4 regions of the Bacillus sp. MN7755 genome follow, and region 1 is predicted to be linked to each of the others. Evidence: riboswitches for the same ligand, from Rfam matches in the RefSeq annotation. Region 1 holds a riboswitch; each other region holds the start of a gene.

Region 1 (8,034 bases):
AAATGATAAGAGTGGCTGGAAATATCGTGTGAACGGTTCGTTTCCAAACTATAGTGCGGGTGTAGTTACAGTGAAGCCAGGAGATACAATCGAATGGGTGTATGTATACTAAATTAAGAAAGGCATTCGGTAAAGGACTATGAAAATAAGTTTTTCTTCTTTACATCCTTTTGTGAATTTTTTCTATTATATCGGGGTGATGATACTATGTATGATGTGTCTTCATCCTCTTTTTTTAATTGGGGCAATACTATTAATTGTTATTTTAAATGTGATGCAAGGGAATAGCGAAAAGATAAGAAAGATGTTACCGAGTACAATCGTTTTCTTTTTTATGGTCATTTTATTTAATTCGTTATTCACGCATAGAGGCCGAACTACATTATTTTGGTTAGGTGATAGCCGTATTAAACTTGAGGCAATTATGTTTGGACTAGTAATGGGGTTATTACTAGTTGCGATTATGTTTACGTTTGCTTCGTATAATGATATTATTTCAAGTCATAAATTTTTATATTTGTTTTCTAGAATTTCACCGAAAGTAGCATTGTTAACGATGATTACAGTGAGATTTGTTCCTTTGTTTATGAGACGATTACAGAAAATAACACTCGTCCAAAAAACGAAAGGTGTACAAGTAGATGCAGGTTCCATTGTTGAACGCGTGAAAAGTGGTATGCAATTATTGCAAGTATTATTAATTTGTTCATTAGAGGATGCACTGCAAACGGCAGATTCTATGCAAGCTCGTGGATTTGGTGTAACGAAGCGTACGACATATATTCGTTATAGAATGGAAAGACGCGATTGGTACACGCTCAGCTATTTAAGTATTCTATTTATAATTGCTATTATATGTAGTACGTATGGCGGAGGAAAGTTAATCATTTATCCGAAAGTCGAATCTTTTTTATTTCAGCAATACGATGGGATGATGTTTGTCGTATTTACGATGTTTATTAGTTTACCAATCATAATGGAAGGAAGGGAATGGATATGGTGGCGCATGCAGAAATAAACAATTTATCATTTGTATATGCTGATGAAAACGAAAAAGCGTTACAGCATATTTCTCTTTCTATTCAAAAAGGAGAGTTTATTGCACTTGCCGGAGGGTCAGGATCTGGAAAGACGACTTTATTAAAACATTTTAAAAAGGAATTACTTCCAATCGGTAAGCGTAATGGAGATACATATTATGATGGTACTTTATTAGAAAATGTACCGGATTTGTTATCTGCCCAAGAAATTGGTATGGTATTTCAAAATCCAGAGAATCAGCTCGTAATGGATACGGTCATTCAAGAATTAGCATTTTCTTTAGAAAATATCGGGTTACCATCACATATTATTCAAAAGAGAATAGCTGAACTTATTAGCTTCTTAGGATTTCAAGATTTATTGCACCAATCTGTTCATACGTTATCTGGCGGGCAAAAGCAGCTCGTCAATTTAGCTGCGGTATTAGTTATGCAGCCGAAATTATTATTACTAGATGAACCAACGGCGCAATTAGATCCAATTGCTGCGAAAGAATTTTTAGGGTTGTTAAAACGTATTAATGAAGAACTTGGCATTACGATTGTTTTAAGTGAACATCGTTTAGATGAGGTGATACCACTTGCTACGCGTGTTATTTGTATGAATAATGGTCAAATCGTGTATGACGGTAGTCCTAAAGCGGTTATAGCGAATATGTGGGAAGTAGAAAAGTTCCGTCCATTTATTCCGCAAATTCCAAGATTGTTTTTAGAGTGGAATGCGAAAGATATTCCGTTTACAGTGCGAGAAGCACAAATGAAAATGAATAATTTTTCAGTGATGTCATATGTAAACGAGCCAGTAGCACAAAGTGAAAAGCAAGAAGTCATTTTACATGCAGAGCATATTTCTTTTCAATATGAAAAAAACAGTCCGCTTATTTTACGAGATTTAACAGTTTCGATTGAAAAAGGGAAATGGGTGGCTCTTGTTGGGAAAAATGGTACGGGTAAGTCCACACTGTTAACGATTTTAGCTGGATTACAAAAAGCGAGAAGAGGGAAAGTAAAGTGGAATGGGAAAGTGATACATAAAATTGATTCGAAAGAACGATTTAAAAGGATCGGGTATGTATCACAGCATCCGTATTATCATTTTACATTTGATACAGTGTGGGATGAGGTTTATGAACGAGCGCGTGAATTATACGGAGAACAAGGAAAAGAAATAGCAGAAGATAAGCTAAAACAGTTTTGGTTGTATTCGCTTAAAGAGCGCCATCCGCATGATTGTAGCGGGGGAGAGCAACAATTACTCGCGTTATGTACAACATTATTATCAAAGCCAACTTTATTATTACTAGATGAACCGACAAAGGGATTAGATCCGTGGAAGAAAGAAAGAGTAGGAGAGCTATTTAGGAAATTGCAAAAAGAAGGGACAACAATTGTAATGGCAACGCATGATATTGAGTTTGCAGCGAAATACGTGGATCAATGTATGATGTTATTTGACGGAGCAGTTAATATGAATGATGCACCGAAAGAATTTTTTAGTGGTAACTTCTTTTATACAACATCTATTAACCGATTCATTCGAAAAAAATTGCCATATGCATTAACGTGGGAGGATGTGTACGAAGCGTGTCCAAACGATATGTTGCATTCATAATATGTATTTTTGCAGTAATAATAGGCACATTACTCTTTACTACACTTATCATGGACGGTTATTACCTGTTAAGTAGTTTGTTTTTATTAGTTGTTATTATGTTACCTTTCTATATCCGTTTTGAAAGGAAGGCATTTGTTTCACGTGAAATTGTTCTCGTTGCCGTATTAGCGGCAATTGCAGCAGTTAGCCGCGTACCATTTTCTATTTTACCAAGTGTACAACCGACTTCTTTTGTAATTATCGTTTCTGCAATTGTGTTTGGAAGCGAAACTGGATTTATGATCGGGGCAACAGCGGCCATCGTATCTAACATTTTTTTAGGACAAGGTCCGTGGACACCGTGGCAAATGTTTTCATGGGGTATGATTGGTTTTATAGCAGGCTTACTTCGCAATACATTTTTAATGAAAAAGTTATGGGGGAGACTACTATATGGGTTCTTCGTGGGCTTTTTATTTGGCTGGATCATGAATTTCTGGGGGCTTCTCGGTTTTATACGTGAAGCAACGTGGGAAGCTGTCATTTCATATTATATAGCAAGTTTTTATTTCGATTTGAGCCATGCGATTTCGAATGTTGTGTTCTTACTATTATTTAGTACTTCTTGGATTACGATTCTTACAAGATTTAAAAGGAAATACGGCATATTAGATAAGCATAACATGGCATAGAAAAGCATACTCATATAAGGTAGGGTCGCGACTTACATATTCGTTTGCCTCTTTCATGCTTCTTACATATTGTAAGGAGCATTTTTTATTTGTCAAAAAATCGATTCAATATACGTCGGCTATTATATAAAATTATTTGTATAATAATAGGTGAGAACTATTTTCAAAAGGGAGGTGTATAGTTAATGAAGTTAGTTATTCCGAAGCAACATGGTGCATGGGCCATGCTTGTTATACCATTTCTATTAAGTGTTATTCTTGGGAAACCTACTATGTATCATATCCCATTGTTTTTAGCTTGGTTCTTTATCTATTTAGCTACGTATCCATTTCTTATGTACATAAAACAAAAACGAAAAAAAGAGTATTTACATGCTTCGATTGTATATTTTATCATCGCTTTCGTATTTGGGATGATTTCTCTATTATATGAATGGCGCATTCTTTTATTCGTAGCGGTAATGATTCCCTTATTTATAGTAAATATGTATTACGCTCGTCAAAAGAATGAAAGAGCATTACTAAATGACATTAGTGCAATTATTGTTTTCTGTATAGGTGGTTTAGTTAGTTATTATTTTTCAATGAAGCTTCTAGATAAAACAGCAGTATTTATTGCGCTTATTTCATTTTTATATTTTTTAGGAAGTACGTTTTATGTGAAAACGATGATTCGTGAGAAAAATAATCCGAAGTATCGTTTTATATCTTGGGGTTATCATATCGTGTTAACGATTATCGTATTTGCTATCAATCCGTGGTGTTCTCTTATTTTTATACCAAGTGTCATTCGAGCAATTATATTGTATGGCAAAAAAATTTCAATTATAAAAGTAGGGATTTTAGAAATTGTTAATTCTGTATATTTTTTAATCATAACGGCAATAATTATGAAGTATGCCATTTGAAAAAGCTTCCCATCAATTGATGGGAAGTTTTTTCAATCTTGTTCTAAAATGTGAACGGTGTAATCGCAGCGTTGAATAGCTTGTTCGATCGCATAAAGGGATTGCTCAATACGAGCGCGATTAAAATCTTTTTCAACAGTCTGTAGTGCTTCTTCTAAACAATGTTTTGCTTCTTGTAACGATTGAAAAGAATCTTGTACATATCCGCGAGCATTTTGATGCATTTCATAATCCTCCTTGAATACTCATATATATATAGTATGAACAGTAAGGAAAAAAATATAATTTGTTATATTTGTTTGACAATTAAAGTGAAATTACGTATAGTAGGTTTTAAGTGAATATTTTCTTATCCAGAGAGGTGGAGGGACTGGCCCGATGAAACCCAGCAACCGCGATGCAGGTGCTAATTCCAGCAGAACATATTTGTTCTGGGAGATAAGACGAAGATATATACGTAACTTCTTCTTATCGGAGAGGTTTTTTTGTTGCAAAAAAACCGATTACGAAAATTTATATTAAGAAGAAAGGGGTTGCGCATTACTGTGACACTCGAAAAATACGTAAAACTGCGTAGTACAGTTTATGAATATATGATAGAGCAAGATAAGCCGATATCATTGTTAGATATTCAAGAACATATCGTTTCGCATCATGAAGGAAAATTCACGAAAAAGATGTTACATCAATTTTATTTATCAAGGCTATTAGATGAACTGAAACTGGATGGGAAAATTACATTAGCTGATGAATATCTCTATACTGAAAAAGGGGTATTTTATAAGGCGAGAAAAGGGAGCTAAGCTCTCTTTTTTTTGAAGTATGTAGAGTAAAAGACTGCTTAAGCAGCCTGATACAGGGAATGGTGTTGAGTGTGTAGTGTCAAAGATTGAATGTGCCTGAAAGAGGCACTTCATATCGGCTGCAAATGAAAAGAGACACCTTCGCCGAATAGGTGTCAGTCGTTTTGTCACATAGACTTGCTATTTGACAGTTATTAGAATAACATGCAGGGGTTGTGGAAGTCAAAAGGGAATTAAAGGAAGCGGTGCTATTATGTACGCTTACTTATTACATGATATAACGAAATGGATTCCTAAATACATTATGGATAAAGGTTATGAATATTATGAAGAAGGACATGTAGAAGATGTTGAAATACAAGACAAAAAAGTATTTGCTTTCGTTACTGGAAATGCAGGAAACTATGAAGTGATTATTGATCTTGAAGATTTTACAGAAAGTAGCTGCGAGTGTCCGTATGAGAATCTTTGCAAGCATATGGCGGCAGTTGTTTATGATATTCAAGATGCTGGTGAGAGTAAGGTGAAAGAGAAACTGAAAGATTTAGAAAAGGAAGAGTTAATCACAGTATTAAATCGTTTGTTGCAAAGTTCGAAAAACGTGCAAATTGTAGAGAAGATGTTAAAGAAGGGGAAACTTTAACTTATAGAGGGAGTTGTTTGGCAGTGAATGTACTAATTGTATACGCTCATCCTAGTCCTTCAAGTTTTAACGCGGCGATTTTAAAGCATGTGCAAAAAGGACTACAGGAAACAAATCATTCAGTTACTGTACTTGATTTATACAAAGAACAATTTGATCCAGTCCTTGTTTTTAATGAAGAGAAGAAAAGGCGTGATTTAGTAAATGAAGAAGAAACAGCTCGGTACAGAACGTTAGTGGAAGAAGCGGATACTCTTCTCTTCATTTATCCAATATGGTGGTGGGGGATGCCGGCTATTTTAAAAGGGTTTATTGATCGCATATTCGTAGCTGGATTTGCTTATAAATATGAAGGTGCTCTGCCGAAAGGGTTATTGAAAGGTAAGAAGGCGTGGGTAATTAATACATTAGACTCACCGTTATGGTATGTCGCACTATTATATCGATCAGCAGATTGGATTATGATGAAGAGAGGTGTTTTACGTTTTTGCGGAATTCGCGATATAAAACGGTCAGTTTTTCAATCTGTGAAAACGAGTAAACGAGAGAAGCGGGAAAAGTGGTTATTACAAATAGAAGAAAAGGCTCGTACATTATGAATGAAATGGAACGTATTATAAAATGTTGTGGGTATGATAACGAACTTTTACGAACGTATATTACGTGTTTACTTCAATTGAAAAAATGTAGCGCAATATTTCAGCAAATTCAAATAGAGTTAAGAAATGATTATTTAATAAGGGGAATTTGTGAAAGAGAAGTTGATGAAGTAGTACGGGGAAGTAAGGAATATGAAATACATTTTCTTCCTAAAGTATTACAGTGGAATTTCTTGAGGGAAAATCCACATCTGATTGAAAAAGTATGTGAAGATTTTTTTTCATGCGAGGCATTACTTCTTACGGATATAGAGTGGAGAGGTATTATAAATTGCATGGGAAATAAATAATTTATTATGTAAAAAAGCTAGTATAAAACTAGCTTTTCGTTTAAATAAATAGGAAACATAGACTTATGATAAATCCTGCATATAGTAAGTTGACAACGCAAAATCCCATAATATCACGAGCGCCTAAACTGGCTATCGCTAATGCCGGTAATGCCCAGAAAGGTTGAATTAAATTCGTCCAAGCATCGCCCCAAGCAATTGCCATTGCTGTTTTTGCAGCAGGTACACCAAGTTCAGCACCAGCTGGAATCATAATTGGTGCTTGCACTGCCCATTGACCGCCTCCTGATGGAACGAAAATATTAACGATGCCAGCACTTAAAAAAGTAAAGAGCGGGAAAGTCGTTTCGTTTGAAATGCTAATAAAGAAATTAGAAATAGCTCCTCCAAGTGAAAGTCCTTCACTATTTGCTCCAATCATCATCCCCATAATTCCTGCATAAAACGGAAACTGAAGTAAAATGCCAGAAGCACTTTTCGTAGAATCTGAAAAAGCACGAATATATTGAATTGGAGTGCGGTGAAAAATAAGACCAGCAATTAATAACATAAAAATCACGATATCGAGAGTAAGGTTAAAACCTTTCGTATAAAAGTAATTGAAAATATAAATGAGACCTAACAATCCAACGCAAAGTGTAATAATGATACTATTTTCCATTTTTTCAGCGAACGTATTTTTTTCTACTTCTTGAGCCGCAGCTTCCTCATGGAACACGCTAGGATCCACTGTAATCGTATGCTTTTCATCTGGATGCATCGCCTTATTAATGAGAGGCATCGTAACTAAAAAGATAATAACTGGAACGAGAGCGTATGGTGAGAATAACGTTTCAGTTATAGGAATCGCTTCTTTAATACTTCCAGCTGTCGTTTTGATTAACGTTTCGCCGCCTGTTGCTAACGTAAGAGGAATAGAAGCAGAAAGCCCCGCATGCCAAATGAGAAATCCAGAGTAAGAAGAAGCAATGGCTAGTCTATAATCTAATCCTTCAAGCTGCCTCGCTACTTCCTTTGCGTATAAAACAGATACAACAATACCAAATCCCCAGTTTATGTATGCCCCTAGTAAACTTACGATTGAAATGGCAATAATACCTTGTCCATTCGTTTTTGGTAGTCTTGCCGCTTTCGTTAATCCTTTTTTAATGAGAGGAGCGTTTGCTAAAGCAGATCCTGTCACGAGTACAAGTGCCATTTGCATAGAAAAGGCAAGAAGTCCCCAAATGCCATTACCCCAGTGATTAATCATTTCCACAGGTGTTTGATGCGTTGCAAACATGCCGAAGAAGATAACAAAAACAGTTAATAAACATGATAAAATAAACGGCTCTGGCAAGAAACGTTGCACTAAGGCGACGCAACCATTAGTAAAAGAACGAAACAAAATAGATTAACCTCCTTA
Region 2 (8,034 bases), on a different contig from region 1:
TTGAACGAAGGAATTATGGAGGAACAACATGATAAAAAAAATAATGACGATGGCTTCGCTGTCAGTTGTAGTTTGTGGTGAAGTATACTATTTTCTCTATAACCCCAATATAAAGGAAAGCACTGTATTAACCACTAAGGTGAATCCTACTATTGAATCAGAAGTACAAGAGAATATAGAAGAAAAAGAAGAACAGCAAATTGATTATGCTAGTATATCTCAAAAGTTAGATCAATATTTAATAGGAAAGCAATTTAATGGAACAGTTTTAGTAACAGATAAAGAGCATGTTATATTGAATAAAGGATATGGGTATGCTGATGTTCAAAATAAGATAGAGAATACACCTCAAACGAAATATCGTGTCGGTTCTATTACGAAAACAGTTGTGGCCACATCTATTTTGCAGCTACAGGAACAAGGGAAGCTAAATATTCAAGATAATGTAAATAAATATATTCCCTCTTTTCCAGTAGATAAAAATATTACTTTATATCATTTGTTAACACACACATCAGGTTTACCAGAAAGCGGAAAAGGGAAAGTGAATGCCGCTTCTCGTATAAACTTAGTAAATTGGATTGGAAGCCAAAAATTAGAATTTCCACCAGGCACAGGTTGGAAATATACAGATTATAATTATATGGTGCTTGCCTACATTATAGAAAGCATATCAAAAAAACCTTTAGGAGATTACATAAAAGAAAATATATTTACTAAAGCAGAAATGCATGAATCCGGTATGGGAAATATGGCTCAGGGAGATCAGCATTTTACTAAAGGATATGTAAAGAAAGAGAATGTACTTGAACCTGCACAAAAATTGTTAATGGATTGGTTATATGGATGCGGTGAGATGTATACAACAGTTGGCGATATGAAGAAGTTAGACGAAGCGATTATAAATGGGAAACTTCTTTCTGAACAAAGTATACAAGTGATGTTTTCACCGTCAACAGAACGAAAATATGCATTTAGTTTTTACATATATCCGGATTATTTTCATAATCATGGTGTACTATCTGGTTGGAACACTTTCAATAATTTTAATAAAGAAAAAGGGACTTTTGTTATTTTATTTTCAAATGTGAAAAATAGTATGGATGATGATTTTAATAAAGAGTTCCGAAAGATGGTAAGTGATTTATTAGAACAAAGGGGATGAGAAAATGGAAAATAAAAATTTATCAATAGGTTTCATCGGTATTGGAGTAATGGGAAAAAGTATGGTTCATCATTTAATGCAAGATGGTCATAAAGTATATGTATATAATAGAACGAAAGCGAAGACAGACTCTTTAGTGCAAGATGGTGCAAATTGGTGTGATACACCGAAAGAGTTAGTAAAGCAAGTTGATGTTGTAATGACTATGGTTGGATATCCACATGATGTAGAAGAAGTGTATTTTGGGATAGATGGGATTTTGGAGAATGCAAATGAAGGAACAATCGCAATTGATTTCACGACATCTACACCAACATTGGCAAAGCGTATTAATGAAGCTGGTAAAAGAAAGAATGTATATACGTTAGATGCGCCTGTATCTGGAGGAGACGTCGGTGCGAAAGAAGCAAGACTCGCAATTATGGTCGGTGGCGCGAAAGAAATATATGAAAAATGTTTACCGTTATTTGAAAAACTAGGAACAAATATTCAGTTGCAAGGACCAGCTGGAAGTGGACAACATACAAAAATGTGCAATCAAATTGCGATTGCTTCTAATATGATTGGGGTATGTGAAGCAGTTGCTTATGCGAAAAAAGCTGGATTAGATCCCGATAAAGTATTAGAGAGTATTTCTACTGGGGCAGCAGGTAGTTGGTCATTGAGTAATTTAGCTCCTCGAATGTTAAAGGGAGATTTTGAACCAGGATTTTATGTAAAGCATTTTATGAAAGATATGAAGATTGCTTTAGATGAGGCTGAAAAATTAAAATTACCAGTACCGGGTTTAAGTTTGGCGAAGGAATTGTATGAAGAGTTAATGAAAGACGGGGAAGAGGATAGCGGAACACAAGTGTTATACAAAAAATACATAGGGGGTAAGTGAGATGGATCTTCAAAAATTTGATGAGATGATTGATGCTGTACAACGAGCAACTTGTGTACAAATTAATGAAAAACAAAAAGAAGCTTTTAAACAAAAATATGATTTTGAACCGAAATTCGAATATGGAAGAGATGAGAAAGGGCATTACGTTATTCGAACTTCAAAAAAGATGCTAGAAGAAATGGAGTTTTATTTGGCATTGAAATATGATCAAGATGGAGTTAATCTTTATATGCAAGCAGAGATTGATGGTATATGCCACGTATCTGTTAGCTATAGTGAAGATGTCCTACATTTACAAGAATTGTTTCAATTTCTAGAAGAAAATAAATAAAAGTCCTCATTTGAGGACTTTTATTTATTTATATTTAATTTTATAATTATAAGCTAGAAGCACGGCGGCATCGTTCAATTGGGAATGGAATAACTTGCGCGATGTGATTAGGACCAAATTGTTTTGCACGAGCATGGCGTATTATATAAAATGCAGACAGAATTGAAACAGGAATAGCGCCGAACAAACCAAAAAGTAAAGCGCTTACACAAGATGCAACAAAACCTAAAACACCAACTTCTAACTCTTCCATAATAGCTCCTAGAATAACAGGAAGTGCTCCACACGTAACCCCTAGTATAAGTGCGATAAGTAAACTCATGATTATCCCCCTCTGTTTGCGATATTCTTTTCCTTCTTAGTTATTTGTAGTATATCATATACAAAACAGAATTTTCAGAAAAAATTCAAAAAAAGTTCAATAAATGTTCAAAAAGTGTTAAGAAATACACTTAAAAAATAGAAGGAGAAGATTGTTTTTGAACAGAAGGACTCATACGTTTGAGAAAATAAAAAATCAGGCTTATTTCATTTTTTGAAATAAGCCTGTTCCATAGGAGGATGTATATATGTAGAGTGAATAAAAGGTTGGAAAAGGGGATCCAAGTTCCTTTTATTCAACTAACTACCTTAATAGATTGGAACCCAGCCTTCAGCTGTAACAAAAATACGAATAGCTACAACTTGACGATCATCTTGCAAGGTGAAATAATGTCTTGCATTTTCAGGAACAGATATGAGATCACCTGGCTCAAGTTCAACGTCAAAGAATTTCCCATCTTTGCCTTCAATAGCAAAGATGCCATGCCCGCTAACAATAAAGCGAACTTCATCATCAGTATGATGGTGTTCTTTTTGAAAATTAATTAATAATTCGTCAAGGTTAGGTGTGCTATTTGAAAGTGAAATTACATCATGTGCTTTATAACCTCGACGTGCTGAAACATCAGCGATTTCTTTTGAAAACACAGCTAATATTTCAGCTTTGTTTTCATCTGTTAACGAATAATTTTCATTTAAATGAGGAGGAAGTTTAGAAATATTCCATTTCTCATATAAAACACTTTCCTCTTGTAAAAATTTAGATACTTCCACTTCATTTTCAATGCGAGTATTTACTTCATGAATACGAATTTGCGCCATTAGAAACGCCTCCTTGAATTGATAATAGTTTTATATGAAATTGGAATAAAAACTCATAAGCTTCTAATCTTTTCTTTGCATCAAAGCTATCTCGGCCCCACACGGTAATACCATGGTTACGGATTAATACTGCTCCCGAATCTCCTTGTATATGCTTTCGGAAGGTTTCTCCAAGCGTTGGGATGTGGGCATGGTTTTCAATAATAGGAATGTGGATTGTTGCACCTTCTTCCCAAATATCGAGAGCTTTAATAATTTCTTGATTTTGAAGGGTGACGGTATCACTATATAAGTTTGTGATGACATTATTATCAGTTGTATGAACATGAAGTACGCATCCAGCATTCGTATTGTTATAAATATGCGTATGCAAGATTGTTTCTGCTGAAGGGCGTAATTCAGTCTCTAATACGGGAACCCCTAGATGATCTACTAGGAGAAAATCATCTGGAGTCGTTTTTGTTTTATCTTTACCACTTGCTGTAATAAGAAAAGTAAGTGGCTCATGACTAACCTTTATAGAAATATTACCACTCGTTGCTGGAAACCAATTTCGTGTTGTTAATTCTTTTTTTATCTCGCTTAAGTCAAACCATTGACGAAACAGTTGTTTCATAATTTCACCTCCAACAAATGTTTTAATGCAAATTGAACATCATGAAATGTTTCAAAAGGTGTATAAGCAATATGATTCTCTTCACATTTTGTAATAAGGAAGTCACGGGCAAATACTTTATCTGCTTGTTTTGCAGCTTGTAAATCAGTAATTGAATCTCCAATCACAATATGGAAGTCATTCGTATCACTTAATTTACGGATTAAAGATGATTTGCATAATCCGCAATGATTTTGACAATGATGATCACAAGGATGAGGCCATTTAACGGTAATGTATTCACTTGAAAAGTCAGTTTCATTACAGTAAATTTGCTCTTTAGGAATGAGTCCTTGTAAGAGTGGATAGACGAAGAAATCCATTCCACCTGATATAACGTAAAAAGAAATGTCATTTTCATTTACAAATTGTATAAATTCATGAAAACCATTACGAATTTCAGCAGTCTCTATTAAAAATTGAATAATTTCATCGTGCAGATTAGTAGGTATTAATTGAAATAATTGAGAAACACCTTCTTGAATAGATAGCTCTTGTGATAAAATTCTATTCTTTACTTCTTCGGCTTCTGGTGGTGCGAATTTTTCCATAATGGACATAATGTTATCATTATTTGTAATCGTGCCATCAAAATCACAAAATACTTGAATACTCATAATTTCACCTCATGAGAGGGATTTCCCCATATTTGTAGTGCACTATGCAAGTTTATGTCATCTACTTCATGGAGTGGTTTATTTTGCAAAGTAGCATCAATTGCAGCACGGAAAGCTTTACCGCCGCCTTGCGCCCCATTTGGATGTCCGTGTATTCCGCCACCAGCATTAATAACAACATCTTTACCGAAATCTCGTAGAATAAAGGGAACGAAACCAGGATGAATACCAGCAGACGGAACAGAAAAGCTCTTCTTGAAAAATGCATCGTCTTCAGTTAAATATTTTGAGATAGCAAGAGCCTCCTCTTTTTCTAGCGCAACACTTCCGTATGGAGATGGGAATAATGAAAAGTCAGCCCCAGCATAACGTAGTAGCTTTCCGAGTAATAATGGAGATGAAACTCCATATAACTTGGATGCTGAATAAGCACCACTTACAGCAGGATGTGCCATAATAGGAACTGGGATTTCATCATCTTCTGCAAGTGATTGTAGTACATCTAGTCCGTAAGCAAATACGTTAAATAATAGAATATCAGCTCCAGCTTGCACTGCACGTTTCGCATTTTCTTTTAAATCAAAAGTTCGTCCTGTTAAATTTACGGCATATAACGTTTTATGTCCGTATGTTTCATATACGGATTGTAAAACTTCTTTTCCCGATACAATGCGTTTCGTAAGAGGTGTTAATGCATTTTCAAATAATATTTCATCATCTTTTACTATATCTACACCACCAATTGCTTGATCGCGTAATTGCGTTTTTAAATACCCAATATTTCGTCCAATCATTCCTTTAAAAATACTCATTAAAAGGGGACGCTCATGTACTTGTAAAAGGTTTCGAATACCATCTATCCCGAATTTTGGACCAGGAAAATGCTCTTTTAACTCATCTGAAAAAGTTAAATCAATTAATTTTACTTCGCCATCAAGTGATAGCTTTCCAAAGGTAGTCGTTAAAATCGCTGGTAAATCTGGACTGAAGTTTAATAACGGATATTCGATTTTAATAATCCCGCGTTTTACTTTTTTTCGTAAATACGAATTGGTATGTTCTTGTTCAGCTAATTCCTCAATATGAATGACATTGCCTTTATGCTGTTTTAATTGTTCTTGTAATAAATTTGGTAAATGGGTCCAAGAGCCAATTGTTAATCCGAGTGCAATTTGCTCGGCCTTTTTTTCTAAGTTATGTGAATCATCATGGATTAAATACGTCGCTATTATTCCGCTCATTGTTAAAACCTCCTAGTTAAATAAAAAAACCTCTCAGCTAAGGAGAGGTTTTTTTATAACCAGCTCCTTATCTGTCAGCGTAATGCTGCGAGAATTAGCACCGTGTCTACAATTATGTAGATCGGTTGCCGGGTTTCGTCGGGCTCGTCCCTCCACCTGCTCTTGATAAGAAGTATTTAGAAATGTTTAAATTTTTAAGATAACTGAATTTTGTCAGATATTATTCGCGTTGTCAATTATTTTTTGAAAAAATTTAATTTATCAATTCGATTAATGGCTTCTCGTAATCTATCTTCTGTATGCAAGAGACCAACACGGACGTACCCTTCGCCATGTTCACCAAATCCAACACCAGGAGCAACTGCAACGTGTGCTTTGTCTAGTAAAATATCAGAAAATTGCTCAGATGTATAACCTTCTGGTACAGGAAGCCATGCAAAGAATGAACCTGTTGGAATGTCTACATTCCAACCAATTGAGTGACAAGCTGAAATAAGAGCGTTTCTTCGAGATTCGTAACTATTTACAAGGTCTATTACGCAAGACTGTGAACTTAATAGTGCTTCGCGGGCAGCATCTTGAACTGCACCAAAAATACTAACATACATATGATCTTGTAATAAGTTAATTGTTTCGATCACACTTTCATTCCCTACAGCAAAAGCGATACGCCAGCCAGCCATATTGAAAGTTTTCGATAATGTGTAAATTTCGATTCCTGTATCTTTGGCACCGTCTGCTTGTAAGAAACTAACAGGCTTTTGACCATCGAACCCAATAGCACCGTAAGCAAAATCATGAACAACTAATATATTGTGTTTATTAGCAAAATGAATAGTTTCATCAAAAAAATCTTTTGATGCAGTAGCACCTGTAGGATTATTTGGATAGTTTAAAAACATTAATTTTGCACGCTCGGCAATAGAGTCATCAATTTTCGTATAATCTGGTAAAAAATTATTTTCTGCAATAAGCGGCATTGTTTTAAATTGTGCTTTTGCTAAAGCAACTCCTGATAAATAATCTGGATAGCCTGGATCGGGAACGAGAATAGTATCACCAGGGTTTGTAAAACAAACTGGTAATTCTACTAATCCAGCCTTTCCACCAAACAAAATAGCAACTTCAGTTTTTGGATTTACTACTACATCATATTCACGTTGATAGAATGTTGCCACGGCTTCTTTTAAACTTTCATGTCCGCGAAATGGCGGATATTTATGATGAATGGTCTTTTCTGCAGCATCTTGTAAAGCTTTTACGATATGCTGCGGTGTTGGTTGATCTGGATTACCTTGACCTAGATTAATAACATCGTGATCAGCTGCAACGACTTTATTAACTTTTGCAACAAGTGAAGCAAAAAATTGTGTTGGCAATGATGTTACTATCTCAGAAGGTTGGAATAATTTCATACTTTCCACCTCTTTTGAAAGTTGTTACAATTCTAGTGACAAATGATATAATCTTTCCAGTATTTTGTAAAGAAAAAAATGAGAATGGGGCTGAAAAAATGAAAGTCGCATGTATTCAAATGGATATTGTCTTTGGAGATGTAGAAAAAAATATTGAGAATGCTAAAAATAAAATAAGCGAAGCAATGAAGGAAAGACCAGATGTTATCGTCTTACCAGAACTATGGACAACAGGTTATGATTTAACGAGACTTTCTGAAATTGCAGATAGGGATGGATTGGAAACGAAAGAAAAGTTGATAGAATGGTCGAAACAATATGGTGTACATATTGTTGGTGGTTCTATAGCAAAGCAAACAGAACAAGGTGTTACAAATACAATGTATGTTGTAACTAATAAAGGAGAACTAGTCAATGAATATAGTAAAGTACATTTATTTCAGCTTATGGATGAACATAAATATTTAATCGCTGGAAATAGTACAGGTGAATTTAAGTTAGATGATGTAGAGTGTGCCGGCACAATTTGTTATGACATTCGTTTTCCAGAGTGGATGCGCGTTCATACTGCTAAAGGT
Region 3 (8,034 bases), on a different contig from region 1:
ATCAGATAGTGAACGAATATGATCTCTCATAAACTCCGGACCAGTCGCACAGTTTAATCCAACAGATAATGGCTTCATATGTTCTACCGATAAGTAAAAAGCCTCAATTGTTTGCCCAGCCAGAGTCGTTCCCATTGGTTCAATTGTTCCTGAAATCATGATAGGTACAATTTTATTTAGTTCGTCAAAAGCTGCTTGAATTCCAATATAAGCAGCCTTCACGTTACGCATATCTTGACTCGTCTCAACGAGTAATACATCAACTTCTCCCTTCAGTAATCCTCTTGCCTGCCTTGTATAAGCTTCAATTAATTCTTCAAACGTCACACCACCAGTAACACTAATCGCTTTCGTTGTCGGTCCCATTGCTCCCGCAACATATACTTCCTTCCCGCTTTCTATAACAGCTTGCTTTGCTAAACTCGCTGCCTTCTCATTTAATTCCTCGTCTAAATGAGACAACGCATAATCACTTAATACAATATTTGTCGCCCCAAATGTATTTGTTTCAATAATATCCGCTCCGGCTTCAATATAAGCTTTATGAATCTTTAAAATAACATCTGGTCTTGTTTCTACTAAATATTCATTACAGCCTTCGTACTCTTCACCTCCGAAATCTTCCGCTGTTAAGTCCTCTTGCTGAATCATTGTTCCCATTGCACCATCTAATATTAAAATGTTATTTTGTAATTTCTCTTCTATACATTTCATCAATTAATACCTTCTTTCACTTCTTGCTTTTCTCTCACATATTTAACAAGGTGTTCTGTAATTTCATATTTGAGAAATGGTGTAATAAGATAAATGCCGTTAAAATATTTCATCGCCGCATCGATCAATTCTTGTGAAATATGAATCCCTTCCTCAATTGCTGCCTCTTTCGTTTCATGCCCATCCATTCTCTCTCTTATTTCTTCAGGAAGTGTAATACCCGGCACCTCAAAATGAAGAAAATCTGCATTCCGTTTACTTATTAATGGCATAATCCCAATAAAAATAGGTTGTTCCAAATGCTTTGTTGCTTCATACACTTCTTCAATTAACGCGATATCATAAATCGGCTGAGTTAAGAAGTATTCCGCTCCAGCATCTATTTTCCGTTCCATTCGCTTAACCGCTGCTTTTAAATGTCTTACATGCGGATTAAACGCACCTCCCACTGAAAACCTTGTTGCTGGGCCTATTGATTTCCCTAAAATAGAGCGCCCATCATTCATTTCTTTAATCATTTTAATGAGCTCAATAGAGGACAAATCATATACAGAAGTGGCACCTGGAAAATCACCGACGCGTGCTGGATCACCTGTTAAAGCTAACACTTCTTCCATACCTAATGCTGATAAGCCTAGTAAATGAGATTGTAGCCCGATGACGTTATGGTCTCTACACGTTAAATGCGTCAATACGGGAATATCATGCTTCGTTAATAATGCTCCCATTGCCATATTCGAAACGCGAGGCGATGCTAATGAATTATCTGCTAGAGTAATAGCGTCCGCCCCAGCTCTTTTCAATGCTCTCGCCCCTTCAAAAAACCGCTGTGTATCTAACGTTTTCGGTGGATCTAATTCCACTACTACTGTCGTTTGTTTTTTTGCTTTCTCCGCTAAAGTGACATGAGCTTTCGAACGTTTCTCGTGTGTATGAACTACTTTCGGTCTTTGAATCGTATCCTTTTCTATTACAGGCGTAACATTTAGAGTAGCCCGTTTCATACTTTCAATATGTTCTGGAGTCGTACCACAACAACCGCCCAATAACCGAATACCTTGCTCAATAAATTTCGGTGTCATCGCTTCGAAATAAGCCGGACTTCCCTCATATACGTAACGTCCCTCCACATAATTTGGAAGACCTGCATTTGGATATGCTGACAAGTAACCATTTTGCGGAATCGATATCATTTTAAAAGCTTCCGTCATATGAAGTGGCCCTAGTTGGCAGTTCAATCCAACGACATTTGCACCGTAATCTAAAAGCTGTTTTAAGATTTCATTTACATCATTTCCATTTTGAGTCGTACCTGCCTCATGTAACGCTAATTGAGCTACAATTGGGATATTCGTTTGTTTTCGTAGCACCTGAACAGCATGAAGTAATTCAAACTCATCATAAAAAGTCTCTAATAGTAGTCCATCAACCTGTTCTTCTAGTAAAGCACTTGCCTGCTCAAGTAGCATAAATTCTCTTTCCATATCAGTAGTTGTAACGGCTCCAATATGTTTCATACCGCCAATTGTTCCTAAAATTGCATTTCTATCTGTCACAGATGCTTTCGCCAGTTTTACTGCCGCTCTATTAATTTCAGTAACTTGATTTTCTAAACCATACATACGTAATTTCGCTTCATTTGCTCCGTACGTATTTGTTTGAATCACATCTGCCCCAGCAGCTACATATTGCTTATGAATCGATATAATTAAATCTGGATCGGATATATTTAATTCTTCAAAACTACTTTGCAAACCATGTGAATGTAATAACGTCCCAACCGCACCATCACCTATTACAATTCCTTTTGATAATAAATCTAGTAATTTCACAAATCTCCCTCATTTCTATCAATATAAAAACCCCCTCTTCACTTTGAAGAGGGGGACATAATTGTTCCTCCTCTTATTATGCAAAACATTCGTTTTGCAGGTATTAGCACCGTTTCAAACATTTCGTTTGAAGGTTGCCGGGTTTCACAGGGCCTTTCCCTCCACCGCTCTTAATAAGAGTTTGTCTTTATTATTTTATTTATGTAGCTAAAAGGAAATGCGTTCCCCTTTTAACAATGTTTGTTAATTTTTCAATAAATTTAGCACGCACAAATGCAAAAGTCAATGACAGTTGCGGAAAAATAAAAATTATTTAAAATAAAGTTGCAATTCAATTATCTTTTGTTGTAAAGTTAAAAACATAATAAAATTTCATACGAACATTCTTATCTAGAGAGGTAGAGGGACTGGCCCTATGACGCCTCAGCAACCATTAACATTTGTTAATAAGGTGCTAATTCCAGCAAATTGTGAAAGATTTGACAGATGAGAAGAAGACTCTATTCAAACCGAAAGCCTTCTTCTTAGAAGGCTTTTTTTATTTTACATTCACTTAATTGTTAATTTAAAAAGGAGGAATTTTCACATGTCAACAATTGAAACAAAACTAGCACAAATCGGAAATCGTAGCGAAACTACAACAGGAACGGTTAACCCACCTGTTTATTTCTCAACCGCTTATCGTCATGAAGGAATTGGTAAATCTACTGGTTTTGACTATTCACGAACTGGTAATCCAACTCGCGGCCTTTTAGAACAGGCAATTGCAGATTTAGAATACGGCGAACAAGGTTATGCCTGTAGTTCAGGGATGGCAGCTGTTCTCCTCGTCCTCTCCCTATTCCGCTCCGGAGACGAACTTATTGTATCTGAAGATTTATACGGGGGCACTTATCGATTATTTTCTGAGCACGAAAAAAAGTGGAACGTTCGATGTAGATACGTAAATACACAATCTATTAAACAAATTGAGCAAGCTATCACCACTGAAACGAAAGCTATTTTCATAGAAACTCCGACAAATCCATTAATGCAAGTTACTGATATTGCCGCTGTCGCAACTGTAGCGAAAAGACACGGACTACTTCTTATTGTAGATAACACATTCTACACGCCTTATATACAGCAGCCATTAACAGAAGGTGCCGACATTGTACTTCATAGTGCAACGAAATATTTAGGAGGACATAACGATGTACTAAGCGGACTTGTCGTTGCAAAAGGAAAGGAACTTTGTGAGGAAATCGCTCATTATCATAATGCCTCTGGTGCGGTCTTAAGCCCATTTGACTCATGGCTATTAATTCGTGGTATGAAAACGTTAGCTCTTCGCATGAGACAACATGAAGAAAATGCAAAAGCAGTTGTTGCTTATTTAAATGATGAGGACGGGGTGACAGATGTATTTTATCCTGGAAGAGGCGGCATGATTTCATTTCGTCTTAAAAATGAAACATGGATTAATCCATTCTTACAATCCTTATCCTTAATTACATTTGCTGAAAGTCTCGGTGGTGTTGAAAGTTTGATGACATATCCAGCAACACAAACACACGCTGATATTCCTGAAGAAATCAGAACAGCAAACGGTGTATGTAATCGTCTTCTTCGATTTTCCGTTGGCATTGAAAATAGTAACGATTTAATTCAAGACTTACAGCATGCCATTAAACTTGTAAAAGAAGGTGTAAGAATATGAGTTATTCTATAGATACACTTTTACTACACAACCAATATAAACATGACCCACAAACAGGATCTGTTAACGTTCCCATCTATAACACATCAACATTCCATCAGTTTGATGTAGATACGTTCGGGAAATATGACTATAGCAGGTCTGGTAATCCAACTCGTGAAGCTCTTGAAGACATCATTGCATTATTAGAGGGCGGAACAAAAGGATTCGCATTTGCATCAGGCATTGCAGCAATTTCTACTGCATTCCTCCTTCTTTCACAAGGTGATCACGTACTCATTTCAGAAGACGTATATGGAGGCACTCACCGAATGATAACTGAAGTACTCTCCCGTTACGGTGTCTCACATACATTTGTTGATATGACTAATTTAGAAGAAATAAAGCACAACATTAAACAAAATACAAAGCTCTTTTATGTAGAAACACCTTCTAACCCGCTTTTAAAGGTGACAGATATTCGCGCTGTTTCTAAGCTTGCAAAATTTATTGGCGCTCTTACCTTTGTTGATAATACATTTTTGACACCACTATTCCAGAAACCGCTTGAACTTGGAGCAGATGTCGTTCTTCATAGTGCTACAAAATTCATTGCTGGTCATAGTGATGTTACTGCCGGATTAGCGGTCGTAAAAGATGCCGAACTTGCTCAAAAACTTGGATTTTTACAAAATGCATTCGGCGCTATTTTAGGACCTCAAGATTGTTCTCTCGTACTTCGCGGTCTAAAAACATTGCATGTACGCCTTGAGCATTCAGCTGCAAACGCCAATAAAATTGCACATTATTTACAAGAACACGCTAAAGTTCAAAACGTCTATTATCCTGGCTTACAAACACATCTTGGATTTGATATTCAACAATCTCAAGCTACATCAGCCGGAGCTGTCCTATCTTTCACTTTACAATCAGAAGATGCACTCCGCCAATTTTTATCAAAAGTAAAATTACCTGTCTTTGCAGTTAGTTTAGGGGCTGTCGAATCAATTCTTTCCTACCCAGCTAAAATGTCACATGCAGCATTGTCGCAAGAAGCTCGTGATGAAAGAGGGATTTCTAATTCATTACTTCGTTTATCTGTTGGCCTTGAAAATGTTGATGATTTAATATCCGATTTTGAAAATGCCCTTTCTTATGTAGAAGAGCCTGTAAATGCATAGAGAGAAAAGAAGATATGAAATTAAATTTTCATATCTTCTTTTTATGTTTTCGAGTATACTTTTTACTTTTCGTATAGTTCATAAAAAACGATAGGGCACCATCTATTTCCAAGTAATAAATTAATTGATATATTAAGAAATAAAAGGGGCAAAAATAATGGATACTTGTGCAGATGTTTTAATCGTTATCGATTTACAAAATGGAGTATGTTATAGCGAAGAACATTTATTCGATCTACAAAATTTACTTACAAAAGTAAATAAAAGAATTTCTTCATACAGAAAATCAAACAAACCAATCATTTTCGTTCAACATTGTGATGATGATTTAGTACCTGAAAGAGAACTTTGGGCTATTCATGCTGATCTAGATGTTCAAGAACAAGATTTTTTTGTGAGAAAAACACATGCAAATTCATTTTATAAAACTAACTTAAAAGAAATTTTAGACCAATTATCTGTACAGCATATTGAATTTTGTGGCGCCCAAACAGAGTACTGCATGGATGCTACAATTAAATTTGCTCATGGACTTGGATACGAAAACTTCATGGTACAGAAAGCCACCTCTACGCTAAATAATCCATTTATGTCCGCAAAAGAGACAATTGATTTTTATGAAAATATATGGAACCACAGATTTTTAAAATTGATGAAAGAAGAAATCAAGAATACATAACTAATGTCTTGGTAATTCTAAGATTTATCAGCTATACTCAAACATTTTATTATCACTATAAAGAAGCTGATTACATTCAGCTTCTTTTCTTTTTAACCTGTTTTATATTCTAGATATTACATTATAATTCCTTTATCTTATTATTTTAAAAATTTTGTATATTCATTTGAAAGAATAAGAAAATCATGGTAAGATTGTGTTACAAATATATCTATATCTTTCAATTTTTAAAACGCATCGAAATTTTCACCCAAAAATGTCATTTTACAAAACCGTGCTAAATCATCTACTTTATTTACATCAGGGTCTCTTTTCTTACAATTTCTTTACTTTAGGACTTTTTTTCTGCAACAACTGTTTTCTTTTCTTTAATTTTTTGGTATGTATAGTATGGTATAACAGCTCACACGGAGGTGGAAAAGAACATGTTAGAAACCTTTCAAAAAGAAATAGAACTATATGAAAGCAATGCAGAATTATTGAAAGTGCTTGCTCATCCTGTTCGCTTATGTATTGTAAAAGGATTAATTGAACGTGGTCCAAGCAACGTTTCTACAATGTACACTGGCTTAAACATGCCACAATCTACAATTTCACAGCATTTAGCAAAGTTAAAGAGTGCTAAAATCGTTTCAAGTGAAAGAAAAGGGTTGGAAATTTATTACAAAGTGGAAAACGAGACAATTATTCAACTCGTTCGCGTATTATTAGGTTAGGGACTAATAAACAGAGAAAAAGGACGTATTTTATATTTTTCATCTCATATCTTTAATATAAATATATATCATGAGAGGAAATATATGATACTACATAAGTCGTATTAAAAAACAAGACACAGAAATATGCTGTGTCTTGTTTTTTATATTTTTAAATACCGATCCAAGTGTAACTGTTGCATATGTTTCGTATGTATAACAACATCAAATGCACTCCCTAATCCTCCGCTCAAAATCATAGAACGAACTGCTCGATTTTGTTTTTGAATTTCAGAAAAAGGATTCTTATCTTGGTGATTTGTAAGCTGGTCTAATATTCCTGCTGCTAACAAAAACTCAGATTGCTTCTTATGCCATACTGTATTCATACCTTGCAGGCTAAATATCTCTTTCAGCTCATCCCAATGAATATGAGTAGTAAGATCCATTTCACCTGGATGTGCTAAAGGATTACGGATTAACTTATGCTCATAATACCCTCGTAAACTTCCTTCTTGATGTGCAGGATGCATCCATTCTTCTTTTGTATATCCATAATCAACTGTAATACATACACCTCGTTGAAACCATTTCGCAATTTCTTTTATATACTCTTCCATCACAATCGGCACTTCAAAACGCTGACCTTCTGCAAGATGAATATTATATTTCAATAAGTATCGACCAATTCTTTTATGTAACGGTCTATATACTTCTGCAAGTTTCCCTTCCTCTGTATACGTAACACGTACTTCATTCAATATTCCATTTCTCTTCTCAATTACTTCAACAGGGAATGCATCAAATAACTCATTCGAAAAAAGAATCCCTTCGAACGATTCTCCCATTTCACTATGCGACGTATAATATGACACGTTAGAAAACGAACAAAGATTTTTCTGCTGTAGTTTTCTATGAAAAGGACTCATTTCAATCATTGAATAGTTTAAATCAATAAAGGTTTCCGGAGATAATTGCTTCCATTCTTGTAAAACATCATAGGCAAACCTTCCTGTTCCCCCACCAATCTCACAAATATTCGGATTAACTTCACCATTTTCAACAAGACGAATTAAAAACTTAGCAAAGGTCTTTGCAAAAACAGAGGATACGTTGCTACTTGTGAAAAAATCCCCTTGTCTTCCAATTTTTTCACGCTCTTTCATATAATAGCCATGTTCCTCTGCGTATAACGCAAGGTTCATATATGTACTATATGAAATCGAATAATCCTTTTCTTTTTCCATCCATTTTC
Region 4 (7,817 bases), on a different contig from region 1:
GACGCAGCTAGCAAAACAATACGGAACACCGCTTTATGTATACGATGAAGAGTCAATTCGAGGAAAGTGCCGCGCGTTTCATCGTGCTTTTAAAGAAAGTGGGTTCTCTTATCAAGTAGCATATGCAAGCAAGGCGTTCTTGTGCATGGAGATGTGCCGAGTAGCTCGTGAAGAGAATATGTCATTAGACGTTGTTTCTGGAGGGGAATTATATACTGCGCTTCAAGCAGGATTTCCGGCATCGCGTATTCATTTTCACGGCAATAATAAAACAGAAGAAGAGATCGTGATGGCTCTTCAGGCGAATATTGGTTGTTTTGTCGTAGATAATTTCTTGGAATTAGAAATTTTGCATGATTTAGCAGTGCAACACGGGAAATTTGTGAACATATTAATCCGTGTAACGCCTGGAGTAGAGGCACACACACATGAATATATTACAACAGGTCAAGATGATTCGAAATTTGGATTTGGCGTTTCAAATGGTCAAGCGATGCAAGCCATTGAACTTGCTTTACAAAAATCAAATTATAATGTGTTAGGAATTCATTCACATATCGGATCGCAAATATTTGAAACGGCTGGATTTGTTCGAGCGATTGAAGTTCTTCATCAATTTTTAGAAGAAGTGAGAGAGCGAACGAACTATGTAGTAAAAGTGCTAAATGTGGGCGGAGGATTCGGAATACGCTACACAGAGTCAGATACACCATTAACTCTTGAGACATATGTGCGAGCTGTAACAAGTGCAGTGAGAGAACAATTTACAGTATATAATTATCCATTGCCAGAAATATGGGTTGAGCCAGGCCGTAGTATTGTAGGTGATGCTGGAACGACAATTTATACAGTCGGATCTGTGAAAGACATTCCTGGTATTCGGAAATATGTATCAGTGGATGGTGGGATGACTGATAATTTAAGACCAGCTTTATATAACGCTCGTTATGAAGCTATGTTAGCAAATCGAGGGAATGATGAGAATGAGGAAATCGTTTCGATTGCTGGGAAGTGCTGTGAGAGTGGAGATATGTTGATTTGGGATATTACTCTACCGAAAGTTGCTTCTGCCGATTTATTAGCAGTTTCTTGTACGGGAGCATATGGGTACTCAATGGCAAATAATTATAACCGTATTCGAAGACCAGCCGTCGTCTTTGCAAAAGGTGGAACATCTCAAATTGTTGTAGAGCGCGAAACATATGAAAATATTATTGGGAACGATCGCATACGTATTAAAGAACTTGTTTAAATGGGGAAAAGGAGTTGTTCGGATGGGCAATTCCTTTTTTATAAAATAAAATAATTAAAATATATCGGAAAACTAGGATTGAAAAAAATCAGAATTATGATAAAATACAAATACAAAGCTTATCAAGAGAAGCGGAGGGAACTGGCCCGACGAAGCTCGGCAACCTGCTTATAGAAAGCAAGGTGCTAAATCCAGCAAAATGGAATCCATTTTGAAAGATAAGGTAAAATATATTACCGAACAGTCTTTTCGAAATGGGAAAGATTTTTTTTATGAATAAAAAGGGGGGCTGTTCGCGTGAGTGTACGGGAACATTATGAGGAAGTATCTGAGAAAATTCAAGCGATGCTTGCTGATATGAAATATGGTTCAATTACAATTGTTGTGCAAGATGGAAAAGTCATTCAATTAGAAAAAAGTGAAAAAGTACGTTTAAAGTAAAAAAGCGCTGACTAGAAAAACTAGAGGCGGTTTTAACCTATTTTATTAGGTTAAAACCGTCTTTTTGCTTTTACAGGGGGAAAAAACATGTTGACGTATGAAACGTGGGAAGAAAATGCTGTTTCATTTTCAGAAGAAGATGAAACGAAAGGCGCGCTGTCAGTATTAAGTTGGGCTTATAAAGAGTATAAAGATGAAATTGTATACGCATGTAGCTTTGGAGTGGAAAGTATGGTATTACTGCATCTTATAAACCAAGTAAATCCATCTGCTAAAGTTGTATTTTTGGATACAAACGTACATTTTCAAGAAACGTATGAATTAATTCAAAAAGTGCGGGAACGATTTCCTTCATTGAATATTATAGAAAAACAGCCAAAACTTACACTTGATGAACAAGCAAAATTGCATGGTGATAGGCTGTGGGAAAACAATCCCAATCTTTGTTGTAAGATTAGAAAAATTTTACCTTTAGAAGAATCATTGGCAAATGAAAAAGCGTGGATATCAGGATTGAGAAGGGAACAATCAGAAAACCGTAAGCATACAAGGTTTATAAATCACGATCATCGCTTTCAATCTATTAAAGTTTGTCCGCTCATTCATTGGACGTGGAAAGAGGTATGGCGATATGTATACAAACATAGCTTGCCGTATAACCCATTGCATGATATTGGATATCCAAGTATTGGGTGTGAGAAGTGTACGCTGCCTGTAGGAGAGGGTGGCGATTCGAGAGATGGTAGATGGGCTGGGAAAGTGAAAACAGAATGTGGCCTTCATTACCAATAAGATGAATTTGAAAATAAAGCTAAGAGAGGGTATAGAAAATGAGTACAGTAAACGAATTAATAAATCGAATAGACGAGACATACGACGTATCACAAATTGAAAAAGAAATTCAACTAGATAACATTGCGTTAAGTGATTTAGAGCTATTAGCGACAGGGGGATATAGCCCGCTTACTGGTTTTTTAGGAAAGAAAGATTATGATTCGGTTGTAGAAACGCTTCGTTTAGCAAATGGGAGCGTTTGGAGTATACCAATTACATTACCAGTTATAGAAGAAGTTGCAGAGACTCTAAAAGCTGGAGAGGAAGTAAAACTTGTTAACGGTGGAAATGTATATGGTGTTATTCAAATAGAAGATGTTTTTGTGCCTGATAAGGAAAAAGAAGCGTTATTAGTGTATAAAACGACGGATGAGGCTCATCCTGGAGTGAAAAAATTATACGAAAGACCTAACGTTTACGTTGGAGGAGCTATTATTCTTACAAAACGTTTTGAAAATAATCCGTTTCCTTCTTATCATTTAGATCCAATTGAAACGAGGGAAGAATTTAAAAAACGTGGTTGGAAAACGATAGTTGGATTCCAAACGAGAAATCCGGTACATCGTGCCCATGAATATATTCAAAAATCTGCTCTTGAAATTGTAGATGGCCTCTTTTTAAATCCGCTCGTTGGAGAAACGAAGTCGGACGATATTCCTGCTGATGTAAGAATGGAAAGCTACGAAGTATTACTTCAAAACTATTATCCGAAAGATCGTGTCTTTTTAAGTGTATTTCCTGCAGCAATGCGTTACGCAGGACCGAGGGAAGCGATATTTCATGCATTAGTCAGAAAGAATTTTGGATGCACCCACTTTATTGTAGGACGTGATCATGCAGGGGTAGGAGATTATTACGGTACTTATGAAGCGCAAGAAATTTTTACAAAATTTACAGTGGAAGAGTTAGGGATTACACCGTTATTTTTTGAACATAGTTTTTACTGTGCGAAATGTGAAGCGATGGCTTCGACGAAAACATGCCCGCACGGGAAAGAGGATCATGTTATTTTATCGGGTACGAAAGTAAGAGAATTATTAAGAAACGGTGAAGTTCCGCCAAGTACATTTAGTCGTAAAGAAGTAGTGGAAGTACTAATTAAAGGTTTGAAAAAAGAAGTAGTAACAGAATAGGGAGAGAATGAGATGGACACGAATATTACTTGGCATACAGCTTCTGTTTCAAAAGATGAGAGAAGAGTGAAGAATGGGCATCATAGTTTTGTAATTTGGTTTACTGGTTTATCAGCTTCGGGTAAATCTACAGTAGCGAACGCGGTTGCTCGTAAACTATTTGAAAAGAATATTGGAAACTATGTACTTGATGGAGATAATATACGCCACGGTTTAAATAAAGACTTAGGTTTTTCTGAAAGTGATCGTATGGAAAATATAAGACGGATTGGCGAAGTGGCGAAGCTATTTGTAGATCAAGGTACTGTTGTTCTTACAGCGTTTATTTCACCGTTTCGAGTAGACCGAAAACAAGTAAGAGATCTATTAGCTGCCGATGAGTTTATAGAAGTATTTGTAAAATGTCCAATTGAAGAGTGTGAGAAACGTGATCCGAAAGGGCTTTATAAAAAAGCAAGAAAAGGTGATATTAAAGAGTTTACAGGTATCGATTCACCGTATGAGGAACCAGAGAAAGCGGAATTAATCGTAGAAACGCACAAGTATTCTATTGAAGAATGTGCAGAACAAATCGTGAAGTACTTACAAGAGCGTGGTTTTACCCCGCTATTTACCGGGCAGTAAAACTCCCATCTCAAAATTTGGCTAGGGCAAAGAAGTTAGGTGGGAGATGAACTGCCCGTAAATGCCCGATTGGTTCAACTAATAATCAGTGGAGGATGAACACTCCCCACTGATTAAAGTTTCACTTTATATAGGGGGATAAAAAATGAGTTATGAAAAAGTATGGGCTAACAATGAAAAATTAAATCAAACTGAGAAAAATAAATTAAAAAAAGATGGATTGGAAATCTTTAATGATATTCCTTACTATGCAGAGAATGGCTTCGAATCTATTCCGAAAGAAGAATGGGACGCATTCAAATGGGCAGGGTTGTATTTACAAAGACCGAAAGAAGCTGGTTATTTTATGATGCGTGTAAATATTCCTTCAGGGGTTATTACGAATGCACAGGCAGAAGTGCTTGCTTCTATCGCTGAGGATTATGGGCGCGACGTAATAGATATTACGACAAGACAAGCGATTCAGTTTCATTGGTTGGAAATTGGGCACATTCCAGATATTTTTAAAAGGTTAGCAAGAGTTGGGTTATCTTCAGCTGGGGCGTGTGGTGATATAACGCGTAATATTACAGGGAATCCACTTGCTGGCATTGATGCAAATGAACTGTTTGATACAACTGGTATTGTGAAAGAGGTATATGACTATTTCCAACATAATGAAGAGTTTTCTAACTTACCACGTAAATTTAAAATGTCTATTAGTTCTAACATTTATAACTCAGCTAACGCAGAGATTAACTGTGTTGCATTTACACCTGCTACGAAAGAAATAGATGGTGTGAAAAAAGTTGGTTTTCATATAAAAGTAGGCGGTGGATTATCAGCTCGTCCGTATTTAGCTGATGAATTAGATGTATTCGTTTTACCAGAAGAAGTGAAGGCAGTAGCGATTGGGATTGCTACGATATTCCGTGATTTTGGATACCGTGAAAAACGTCATTTGGCTCGTTTGAAATTTCTTGTTGCAGACTGGGGAGCAGAGAAGTTTAAAGAGAAACTAATAGAGTATACAGGACCATTGCAAAGTAAAGGAGAAAGTGCAGTCAAAGGCTGGAATGCAGGATACTTTTATGGTGTTCAAAATCAAAAACAAGAGGGATTAAAATATGTAGGTTTTAATGTGCCGGTAGGACGCCTACATGCAGAAGAAATGTTTGAAATTGCAAGAATTGCTAAACAGTATGGGAATGGACAAATTCGTACATGTAATTCGCAAAACTTCATTATTCCGAATGTTCCGCCAGAGAATGTAACTGGTTTGCTAAATGAACCGTTGTTTGAAGCAATATCAGCAAGTCCAAAATCGTTTATTGGTCATGCGGTTTCTTGTACTGGTATTGAATATTGTAATCTTGCTTTAGTAGAAACGAAAGAAAGATTGCGAAAAATTGCCGAATACTTAGATACACAAATTGCACTCGATGTTCCGGTTCGTATTCATATGGTAGGATGCCCGAATTCGTGTGGTCAACGTCAAATCGCTGACATAGGATTGCAAGGTGTGAAAATGAAAACGAAGGAAAAAGGAATCGTTGAAGCATTTGAAATATATGTAGGTGGAACGTTGTTAGATGGCGGTGCTTATAATCAAAAGTTAAAAGGAAAAATAGATGGCGAGGATCTACCTGATGTACTCGCATCATTTATAAGTTATTTCAAAGAAAATAAATTACCAGCTGAAACATTTTATGATTTTGTGGGCCGTGTGGGTGTAGAGACATTACAAATAGCGTTAAATAACGTGTTAGAAGAAGTAATAGCGTCTTAGGAGGGGCAATATGGATTTATATCGATTTGAAGCTGTATTAGTAAATAGTATTGTGCCAATTGTTGTTGTTGCTGAAAGTGAAGAACAGGCATTTAAGATGGCGGAGATTGAACTTGAAAAACATTTTTTACCGTTACCAGAGGTAAAGGAGATTGCTTTATTTGAAAAAAAGAAAATTCGAAAAAGCGCAGCCTTTGTTATTCACGAGTAAGGAACATTGAAATATGAAGAAATGAAAACTTCCATTCATATATAAGGATGGAAGTTTCACTTTAATAGTAGAAATGAGGAGAGATGATGGGAAAAGTATATATCGTTGGAGCGGGCCCTGGTGATCCAGATTTAATTACTGTAAAAGGATTGAAGTGTATTGAGAAGGCAGATGTTATTTTATACGACCGTCTCGTGAATAAAGAGTTGCTATCATACGCAAAGCCTGAAGCGGATTTGATTTATTGCGGGAAACTCCCGAATTATCACACGATGAAGCAAGAGACAATTAATACGTTTCTTATTAAATATGCGAAAAAAGGAAAAGTTGTAACGAGGCTTAAGGGCGGTGATCCATTTATATTTGGTAGAGGAGGAGAAGAGGCGGAAGCGCTAGCAAAGCAAGGTGTACCATTTGAAGTTGTCCCAGGTATTTCAGCTGGAATAGCTGCACCTGCATATGCTGGTATTCCGGTGACGCATCGTGATGCAAGTGCGAGTTTTGCTATTGTGACAGGGCATAGGAAAGAAGATGCTGAAGAGGAAGTGAAGTGGGAAAATTTAGCGAAAGGTATAGAGACTTTAGCTGTATATATGGGGGTTAGCAATTTACCCTACATATGTGAACAACTGATGAAGCATGGAAAAGATAAAAGGACGCCTGCTGCTATTATTGAGCGTGGAACGACATCTATGCAGCGCACAGTTGTAGGGACGTTAGGAACAATTGTAGATGTTGCGAAAAAAGAACAAATTCAAAATCCGAGCATGATTGTAATTGGAGAAGTCGTCCGTTTTAGAGAAAAAATCCATTGGTTTGAGAAACAGACAGAAAGTACGTATCAAGTAAGTGGAGTGTTATAAAATGAAAGCCGTCTTATATATATGTCATGGAAGTCGCTTGAAAGCAGCTAAAGAAGAAGCGGTTGCATTTATTACGTCATGCATGAACCGTGTAGAGGCAAGTATTCAAGAAGTTTGTTTTTTAGAGTTAGCGAGTCCAACTATTGATGAAGGATTCCGTACATGTGTGAAGCGTGGTGCTACAGAGGTTATTGTTATTCCAGTTTTTTTATTAGCGGCAGGTCATGTGAAAACAGATATCCCGTTTGAATTGGAGAAGTTAACTAATCAATTTTCGAATGTTAAAGTGACCTATGGTAATCCGTTTGGTGTATCAGAAACACTTGTTAAATCGGTGTATAGCGGAAGTGGCATTGAACAGGAAGATAAGAATGAAGTGACGTTACTTCTCGTTGCAAGAGGGAGTAGTGATCCTGAAGTATTAAGAGATATAAACTGGATCGCTTCTTTATTTCAAACGGAAGAGAAGATTAAAAAAGTAGAAGTTTGTTATTTAGCGGCTGCAGAGCCAAAATTTGAGGAGAAGTTAAAGGAAGTTGTAGAACGAAAAGAAAAGAACATCGTTGTGCTGCCTTATTTATTATTTACAGGTTTACTTATGAAACATCTTGAAAAAGAAGTGCGCCAATATGAGTTGGATGAGATAAAAATAAGTCCGTATTTAGGAAAGAATGAAGCGTTTCAGTACATG

The links. Region 1 has a riboswitch for S-adenosylmethionine ahead of ACYVEC_RS25085 (hypothetical protein). Riboswitches for the same ligand answer to the same signal wherever they lie in the genome.
Region 2: it holds a riboswitch for S-adenosylmethionine, as region 1 does, so the genes downstream of both, mtnW (2,3-diketo-5-methylthiopentyl-1-phosphate enolase) here and ACYVEC_RS25085 (hypothetical protein) in region 1, are expected to answer to the same signal.
Region 3: it holds a riboswitch for S-adenosylmethionine, as region 1 does, so the genes downstream of both, metI (cystathionine gamma-synthase/O-acetylhomoserine thiolyase) here and ACYVEC_RS25085 (hypothetical protein) in region 1, are expected to answer to the same signal.
Region 4: it holds a riboswitch for S-adenosylmethionine, as region 1 does, so the genes downstream of both, ACYVEC_RS09385 (YezD family protein) here and ACYVEC_RS25085 (hypothetical protein) in region 1, are expected to answer to the same signal.

Annotation. Positions count from the first base shown of each region.
Region 1 is NZ_BTRL01000025.1:165,819-173,852, reverse strand. It holds gene ACYVEC_RS25115 (DUF4430 domain-containing protein) at 1-112, shown strand, start outside; gene ACYVEC_RS25110 (energy-coupling factor transporter transmembrane component T) at 140-1,018, shown strand; gene ACYVEC_RS25105 (ABC transporter ATP-binding protein) at 991-2,652, shown strand; gene ACYVEC_RS25100 (ECF transporter S component) at 2,625-3,326, shown strand; gene ACYVEC_RS25095 (YwiC-like family protein) at 3,512-4,234, shown strand; gene ACYVEC_RS25090 (hypothetical protein) at 4,267-4,458, opposite strand; SAM riboswitch class I at 4,581-4,679, shown strand; gene ACYVEC_RS25085 (hypothetical protein) at 4,720-5,037, shown strand; gene ACYVEC_RS25080 (SWIM zinc finger family protein) at 5,291-5,680, shown strand; gene ACYVEC_RS25075 (NAD(P)H-dependent oxidoreductase) at 5,704-6,279, shown strand; gene ACYVEC_RS25070 (hypothetical protein) at 6,276-6,629, shown strand; gene ACYVEC_RS25065 (short-chain fatty acid transporter) at 6,670-8,016, opposite strand.
Region 2 is NZ_BTRL01000012.1:374,128-382,161, reverse strand. It holds gene ACYVEC_RS14060 (serine hydrolase domain-containing protein) at 29-1,165, shown strand; gene ACYVEC_RS14055 (NAD(P)-dependent oxidoreductase) at 1,170-2,051, shown strand; gene ACYVEC_RS14050 (DUF3909 family protein) at 2,053-2,385, shown strand; gene ACYVEC_RS14045 (hypothetical protein) at 2,432-2,707, opposite strand; gene ACYVEC_RS14040 (1,2-dihydroxy-3-keto-5-methylthiopentene dioxygenase) at 3,016-3,528, opposite strand; gene ACYVEC_RS14035 (methylthioribulose 1-phosphate dehydratase) at 3,506-4,144, opposite strand; gene mtnX (2-hydroxy-3-keto-5-methylthiopentenyl-1-phosphate phosphatase) at 4,141-4,800, opposite strand; gene mtnW (2,3-diketo-5-methylthiopentyl-1-phosphate enolase) at 4,797-6,041, opposite strand; SAM riboswitch class I at 6,106-6,213, opposite strand; gene ACYVEC_RS14020 (pyridoxal phosphate-dependent aminotransferase) at 6,278-7,456, opposite strand; gene ACYVEC_RS14015 (carbon-nitrogen family hydrolase) at 7,471-8,034, shown strand, end outside.
Region 3 is NZ_BTRL01000026.1:155,281-163,314, reverse strand. It holds gene metH (methionine synthase) at 1-714, opposite strand, end outside; gene ACYVEC_RS26205 (bifunctional homocysteine S-methyltransferase/methylenetetrahydrofolate reductase) at 714-2,546, opposite strand; SAM riboswitch class I at 2,617-2,726, opposite strand; SAM riboswitch class I at 2,930-3,039, shown strand; gene metI (cystathionine gamma-synthase/O-acetylhomoserine thiolyase) at 3,133-4,245, shown strand; gene metC (cystathionine beta-lyase) at 4,242-5,405, shown strand; gene ACYVEC_RS26190 (cysteine hydrolase family protein) at 5,563-6,084, shown strand; gene ACYVEC_RS26185 (ArsR/SmtB family transcription factor) at 6,510-6,800, shown strand; gene ACYVEC_RS26180 (class I SAM-dependent methyltransferase) at 6,944-8,034, opposite strand, start outside.
Region 4 is NZ_BTRL01000008.1:437,946-445,762, forward strand. It holds gene lysA (diaminopimelate decarboxylase) at 1-1,252, shown strand, start outside; SAM riboswitch class I at 1,369-1,477, shown strand; gene ACYVEC_RS09385 (YezD family protein) at 1,550-1,693, shown strand; gene ACYVEC_RS09390 (phosphoadenylyl-sulfate reductase) at 1,781-2,485, shown strand; gene sat (sulfate adenylyltransferase) at 2,524-3,660, shown strand; gene cysC (adenylyl-sulfate kinase) at 3,673-4,284, shown strand; gene ACYVEC_RS09405 (nitrite/sulfite reductase) at 4,430-6,052, shown strand; gene ACYVEC_RS09410 (DUF3906 family protein) at 6,063-6,263, shown strand; gene cobA (uroporphyrinogen-III C-methyltransferase) at 6,350-7,126, shown strand; gene ACYVEC_RS09420 (sirohydrochlorin chelatase) at 7,128-7,817, shown strand, end outside.